Regions from separate parts of the Pseudomonas sp. B611 genome, predicted to be linked through region 2. Evidence: predicted binding sites of a transcription regulator. Region 2 holds the regulator's gene; each other region holds the start of a gene.

The links. Region 2 encodes sigma-54, which starts transcription at its own class of promoters, with help from an activator protein. Its sites were predicted from a motif close to ANTGGCATNNANNTTGCTNT; they were not measured.
Region 1: the regulator sigma-54 is predicted to act here: its motif matches at 1,031-1,050, upstream of glnA (glutamate--ammonia ligase).
Region 3: the regulator sigma-54 is predicted to act here: its motif matches at 759-778, upstream of ACZRMO_RS13060 (flagellar hook-length control protein FliK).

The regions. Positions count from the first base shown of each region.
Region 1 is NZ_JBUZST010000004.1:418,454-420,656, forward strand. Features, by position in the region: gene thiI (tRNA uracil 4-sulfurtransferase ThiI) at 1-816, opposite strand, end outside; gene glnA (glutamate--ammonia ligase) at 1,151-2,203, shown strand, end outside.
Region 2 is NZ_JBUZST010000001.1:230,594-232,796, reverse strand. Features, by position in the region: gene lptB (LPS export ABC transporter ATP-binding protein) at 1-208, shown strand, start outside; gene ACZRMO_RS01120 (RNA polymerase factor sigma-54) at 393-1,886, shown strand; gene hpf (ribosome hibernation-promoting factor, HPF/YfiA family) at 1,962-2,203, shown strand, end outside.
Region 3 is NZ_JBUZST010000005.1:68,212-70,414, reverse strand. Features, by position in the region: gene ACZRMO_RS13070 (ATP-binding SpoIIE family protein phosphatase) at 1-257, shown strand, start outside; gene ACZRMO_RS13065 (Hpt domain-containing protein) at 288-635, shown strand; gene ACZRMO_RS13060 (flagellar hook-length control protein FliK) at 827-2,149, shown strand.

The DNA of each region.
Region 1 (2,203 bases), on a different contig from region 2:
GCGCAACATCATACGCTTCAATACCACGCCCATATGACTGTTATCGACTTTACCGAGAATTTCTCCCAGCACTTCCTCAAACGGCACGCTTACAAATAGCACGCGTTGGGAGCTGCCGTACTTCTTCCAGATAAAGTGCGCGACTTCCATCACGCCCAATTCGTGTGCACGCCCACCCAGATTAAAGAAGCAGAAGTGGCTCATCAGGCCGCGGCGCATGATCTGGTAGGCCGCCACCGTGGAATCGAAACCGCCGGACATCAACACCAGGGTCTGTTCCAGGGCGCCCAGCGGGTAGCCGCCGATGCTGTTGTGCTGGCTGTGGATAACAAACAACCGTTGGTCGCGAATTTCCATGCGCACTTCAATTTGCGGCGCTTTCAGGGAAATTCCGGCGGCGCCGCACTCGCGACGCAGCTTGCTGCCGACGTATTTCTCGACGTCCATGGAGCTGAAGGTGTGCTTGCCGGCGCGCTTGCAACGCACCGAAAAGATCTTGCCTTCGATCTCGCTGCCGAAGTGCTGCTTGCACTTCTCGGTGATGTCGTCGAAGTCGCCCAGCGGGTACTCATCCACCTGCAGGAAATGCGCGATGCCCGGCATGCAGCTCAGGCGCTCGGTCATGTCCTTCAAGGCTTTGGCGTCGGTGATGCGGGTTTCCAGCTCGAGGTTGTCCCACACGCCGTTCACCACCACAGCCGGGTCCAGGTCACGGAGCACGGCACGGATGTTCTTGGCCAACTGACGGATGAAACGCGTCCGTACCGGTCGGCTTTTGATGGTGATCTCGGGGAAGACTTTAACGATTAATTTCATGGAAACAGCGCGCGCCGGGCCTGCTGAAAAAGGGGGGCGCGGATTATAGCGGAAATCGCTCAAGGTTTAACCAGTTAATATGCATCGGACTGCGCACGCACTAAAGCAGTGCATTTTCAGGCATCGACGCAACATTGCGGTGCGCCATTTCCGGGCTTTTGTCGCATTGCACCTTTATAGGGGCGTTTTTGGACCAAAAAACCCATGTTGGCGCACTGGCATGCAATTTGCTCTCTTGTGAGGCAGGTTGCCATGGCGGACTATCCGCGCCGGCATCACCCACATTCTAAGGGCTAACTCCACTACCCCAGCCCGAAGCCACCCGGAGGACACTATGTCGAAGTCGGTTCAACTCATCAAAGATCATGACGTTAAATGGATTGATCTGCGCTTCACGGACACCAAAGGCACTCAGCACCACGTGACCATGCCGGCTCGTGACGCGCTGGAAGACGACTTCTTCGAAGTCGGCAAGATGTTCGACGGTTCCTCCATCGCTGGCTGGAAAGGCATCGAAGCCTCCGACATGATCCTGCTGCCGGACGACGACTCTGCCGTTCTGGACCCGTTCACCGAAGAGCCAACCCTGATCCTGGTCTGCGACATCATCGAACCTTCGACCATGCAAGGCTACGATCGCGACCCGCGCGCCATCGCCCACCGTGCCGAGGAATACCTGAAGACCACCGGTATCGGTGACACCGTTTTCTGCGGTCCTGAGCCTGAGTTCTTCATCTTCGACGAAGTGAAGTTCAAGTCCGACATCTCCGGTTCGATGTTCAAGATCTTCTCCGAGCAAGGCTCGTGGATGTCCGACCAAGACATCGAAGGCGGCAACAAAGGCCACCGTCCAGGCGTCAAAGGCGGCTACTTCCCAGTACCTCCGTTCGACCACGACCACGAAATCCGTACCTCCATGTGCAACGCACTGGAAGAAATGGGTCAGGTCGTTGAAGTTCACCACCACGAAGTGGCAACTGCTGGCCAGAACGAAATCGGCGTCAAGTTCAACACCCTGGTGAAGAAAGCCGACGAAGTTCAAACCCTGAAATACGTTGTCCACAACGTTGCTGACGCCTACGGCCGCACCGCGACCTTTATGCCGAAGCCGCTGTACGGCGATAACGGTTCGGGTATGCACGTTCACATGTCCATCGCCAAAGATGGCAAGAACACCTTCGCTGGCGAAGGTTATGCCGGCCTGTCGGAAACTGCCCTGTACTTCATCGGCGGTATCATCAAGCACGGTAAGGCCCTGAACGGCTTCACCAACCCGGCGACCAACTCCTACAAGCGCCTGGTACCAGGCTTCGAAGCCCCGGTCATGCTGGCCTACTCGGCTCGCAACCGTTCCGCTTCGATCCGTATTCCTTACGTCAACAGCCCA
Region 2 (2,203 bases):
CGGTGATATCAAGCAGATCATCCATCACCTCAAGGCGAAGGGTATCGGCGTACTGATCACCGACCACAACGTGCGTGAAACCCTCGATATCTGCGAAACCGCGTATATCGTCAACGATGGCCAGTTGATTGCCGAAGGCGACGCCGAGACTATCCTTGCCAACGAACTGGTGAAGGAAGTGTACCTGGGTCACGAGTTCCGCCTGTAAACACCGTGGTGTCACGGCCGCTGCCAAGATGCGCGGGAGTCAATGAAAACCTCTGGATTTTTATTGTTACCGCGCTCTAGGCAAAGCCCGCGATATCAGGCATATAATTTGCTTATGTTTGGCGCTCACGCGCCCTGTCGTGGATGGCGCATTGCGCCGGCGAATAAGGTGTTAAGCCCCTGCCATGAAACCATCGCTAGTCCTGAGAATGGGCCAGCAGCTGACGATGACACCGCAGCTGCAACAGGCCATCCGCCTGCTCCAATTGTCGACCCTGGACCTGCAACAGGAAATCCAGGAGGCCCTGGAGTCCAATCCGATGCTCGAACGCCAGGAAGAAGGCGACGACTTCGATAATGCAGACCCGCTGGCCGACAACATCGAGCAAAAACCCAACTCCGACGTGCAAGAACCCTCCTATCAGGAAACCGCCCCAACGGTGGATAACCTGGAAGAAGGCGAATGGAACGAACGCATTCCCAATGAGCTTCCCGTGGACACCGCCTGGGAAGACGTCTACCAGACCAGCGCCAGCAGCCTGCCCAGCAACGATGACGACGAGTGGGACTTCACCACCCGCACCTCCGCCGGTGAAAGCCTGCAGAGCCATCTGCTGTGGCAACTGAACCTCGCGCCGATGTCGGACACCGATCGCCTGATCGCCGTGACCCTCATCGACTGCATCAACAACCAGGGCTACCTGGACGAGACGCTGGAGGAGATCCTCGAAGCGTTCGACCCGGAACTGGACATCGAACTGGACGAGATCGAAGCCGTCCTGCACCGCATCCAGCAGTTCGAGCCCGCCGGCATTGGCGCCCGCACCCTCAGCGAATGCCTATTGCTGCAACTGCGCCAACTGCCCGCCAAGACCCCTTGGCTCGCTGAAGCCCAACGCCTGGTCACGGATTACATCGACCTGCTGGGCAGCCGCGACTACAGCCAGCTGATGCGCCGCATGAAGCTCAAGGAAGACGACCTGCGCCAGGTCATCGAGCTGGTGCAGAGCCTCAACCCGCGCCCAGGCTCGCAGATCGAGTCCAGCGAAGCCGAATACGTGGTCCCTGACGTGATCGTGCGCAAGGACAACGAGCGCTGGCTGGTGGAGCTGAACCAGGAATCGGTGCCGCGCCTGCGGGTCAACCCGCAATACGCGGGCTTTGTGCGCCGTGCCGACACCAGCGCCGACAACACCTTCATGCGCAATCAGTTGCAAGAGGCGCGCTGGTTTATCAAGAGCCTGCAGAGCCGCAACGAAACCCTGATGAAAGTCGCGACCCAGATCGTCGAGCACCAGCGCGGCTTCCTGGAGTACGGCGATGAAGCGATGAAACCGTTGGTGCTGCATGACATCGCCGAAGCGGTTGGCATGCACGAATCGACGATTTCACGGGTGACCACGCAAAAATTCATGCATACCCCACGGGGCATTTATGAGCTGAAATACTTTTTCTCCAGCCACGTCAGTACCTCCGAAGGCGGCGAATGCTCGTCCACGGCGATCCGCGCGATCATCAAAAAACTGGTTGCCGCGGAAAATCAGAAAAAGCCATTGAGTGACAGTAAGATCGCTGGTTTACTGGAGGCACAAGGCATTCAGGTCGCCCGTCGAACCGTCGCCAAGTACCGCGAGTCCCTCGGGATCGCGCCTTCCAGCGAGCGTAAGCGTTTGATGTGACGGGCGGGCCACAGCGTTCCAGTGGCAGGCGCTTTTGCCTGCCGCTTTATGCACTGGCAACGAAGGAGAAGCTGTATGCAAGTCAACATCAGTGGACACCAACTGGAAGTGACCGAACCGCTGCGCGCCTATATCGGCGAAAAACTCAAAAGAATTGAGGGGCATTTCGACAAGATCACCAACGTGCAAGTCATCATGACTGTCGAAAAGCTGAAGCAGAAAATCGAAGCCACCTTGCGTATACCCGGCGGGGAAGTAGTCGCCAATGCCGAGCATTCAGATATGTATGCCGCCATTGACGACCTGACCGACAAGCT
Region 3 (2,203 bases), on a different contig from region 2:
GGTTGGCGCAGTTGAGCAGCGGTTATGTGCGGGTGCATGTGCAGGTGGTGCCGACGGCGACGGGCGGGCAGATGTCGTTGCGTATCGAAGACAGCGGCGCCGGCTTTGACGTGGAACAGGTGCTGGCGCGCCCGCTGGAGGTTGATCGCTTGTCGGGCCGTGGGCTGAACCTGGTGCGTCAATTGAGCGGTGACGTGCACTGGTCCGATGGCGGGCGTAGCGTCTGCGTGGAGTTTTCGTGGCAGGCTCAGGCATAATCCGCCGATTCTTGATCAAGGAGCGAACAAGTGGCTGAGATTCATCTGGACCCGGACGTGCTATCGGGTTTGCAGGAAGTGATGGAAGGTGAATATCCGCGGTTGCTGGATACCTTCCTCGACGATTCGCAAAAGCGCGTCGAAGCGCTGCGCAAGGCACGGGATGACGCCAAGGCGCTCGGGCGCATCGCCCACAGCTTCAAGGGCAGCAGCGGCAACCTTGGTGCAGTTCGCTTGGCGCAGTTGTGCCAGCGGCTGGAGGCGGAGTCGGCGCAAGCGCCTGGCAGTGATTTGGGTGAGCTGGTGGATCAGATCGATCACGAATTTGCGCTGGTGCGGCCGCTGTACGAGTCGGAGCGCCAGCGCTTCCAGCTCTGACCGCGCACGATCGCTCCCACGCTCCGCGTGGGAATGCATCCTGTGACGCTCCGCGTCACGACTTGATGAGCAGACGCGGAGCGTCCAGGGCGGCATTCCCACGCAGAGCGTGGGAACGATCAACCTGGCCCGACTCTTGCTCTATCTCCCAATACTGCATCCCCGACCCCATGCAGTGGAGACCTTTACCTATGCCAGTCGCCCCGAATTCACTCCTCCAGGCTGCCCCTGCGGCCAAGCCGCAAGCGCCCGCTGCCAACCCCCCGGCAGCGGCCGTGGAGCCGCGTGACAAGGGCGCCGGCTTCGCCCAGGTGTTTGCCAACCAGGGGTCAAAACCGGTGGCAAAGGCCGACGACGCGCCGTCAAAAACCACACGCGACAAGCTTGCTGACGGCAATGCCAAGCAGGTGAACAGCAACGACAAACCTGCCGCCAGCAAGCCGGCGGTTGCCGATAGCGGCAATCCTTTGCCTGCCAAGCCGCCCGCCAAGTCCGACGACAGCGCCAGCACGGATGACGCCAAACCTGTCGACCCGGCCCTGGCGCAGCAGCCTCCGGCTGAGCCGGTGGTAGACCCGGCCTTGGTGGCGGCGGTCACGCCAGCGGTTGCCGTACCCGTGCAAGCGACGGCGGTGACTGACGACAGCAAGGCGGCACCCGTGGTCGCCGCGCCGTTGGCGGTGACCGACGAGGTCAAGCCAGCGGCCTTCGACCCCGAAGCCGATCCCCTGGATTCCATGCCGGCCGTGCGCCTGGCAATGGAGCAGGGCGGCCACGTCTCCGCCAGCAGCCAGGCGCCGCAGAAACCTGCGCCGAACCTGGACCAGCCCACCGCCGCGCAGAATTTCACGGCTGGCCTGGCCAATATGGTTGATCAGCAAGCCGCCAAGGACAGCACTGACCAGGGCGACGACAAGGCCTTCAGCGGGCTGATCGAAGACGGTCTCAAGGACTTGAAAGGCGCCAGCAGCGACACCCGTGTCGATGACTTCGCCAACCGCCTGGCCGCATTGACCCAGGCCGCCACGCCGAAAACCGCGAATGCCTTGCCGCCGGCCACCAACACGCCGTTGGCCATGCATCAGAGCGGCTGGACCGAAGAAGTGGTCAACCGCGTGATGTACCTGTCCAGCGCCAACCTCAAGTCGGCAGAGATCCAGTTGCAGCCAGCGGAATTGGGGCGCCTGGATATCAAAGTCAATATGACGGCGGACCAGCAGGCCCAGGTCAGCTTCATGAGCGGCCATGCCGTGGTGCGGGAAGCGCTGGAGAGCCAGTCCGGGCGCCTGCGTGAGATGTTTGCCCAACAGGGCATGGGGCAGGTGGATGTGAACGTGTCCGATCAGTCCCGTGGCCAGGAGCAGCAACAGCAACAGGGCCAGGCGCATGGTGTGAGTGGCGTCGGTGGGCGTGGGGGTGATAGTGACAGCGGTGCCCATGCTGAGATCGCCGAAGCGGTCGCGCCGGTGACCTCCACCGTGATCGGCTCCAGCGCCGTCGATTACTACGCCTGACCCCAGCAGGAACGCGGTCCATGTGGGAGCTGGCTTGCCTGCGATAGCGGTGTA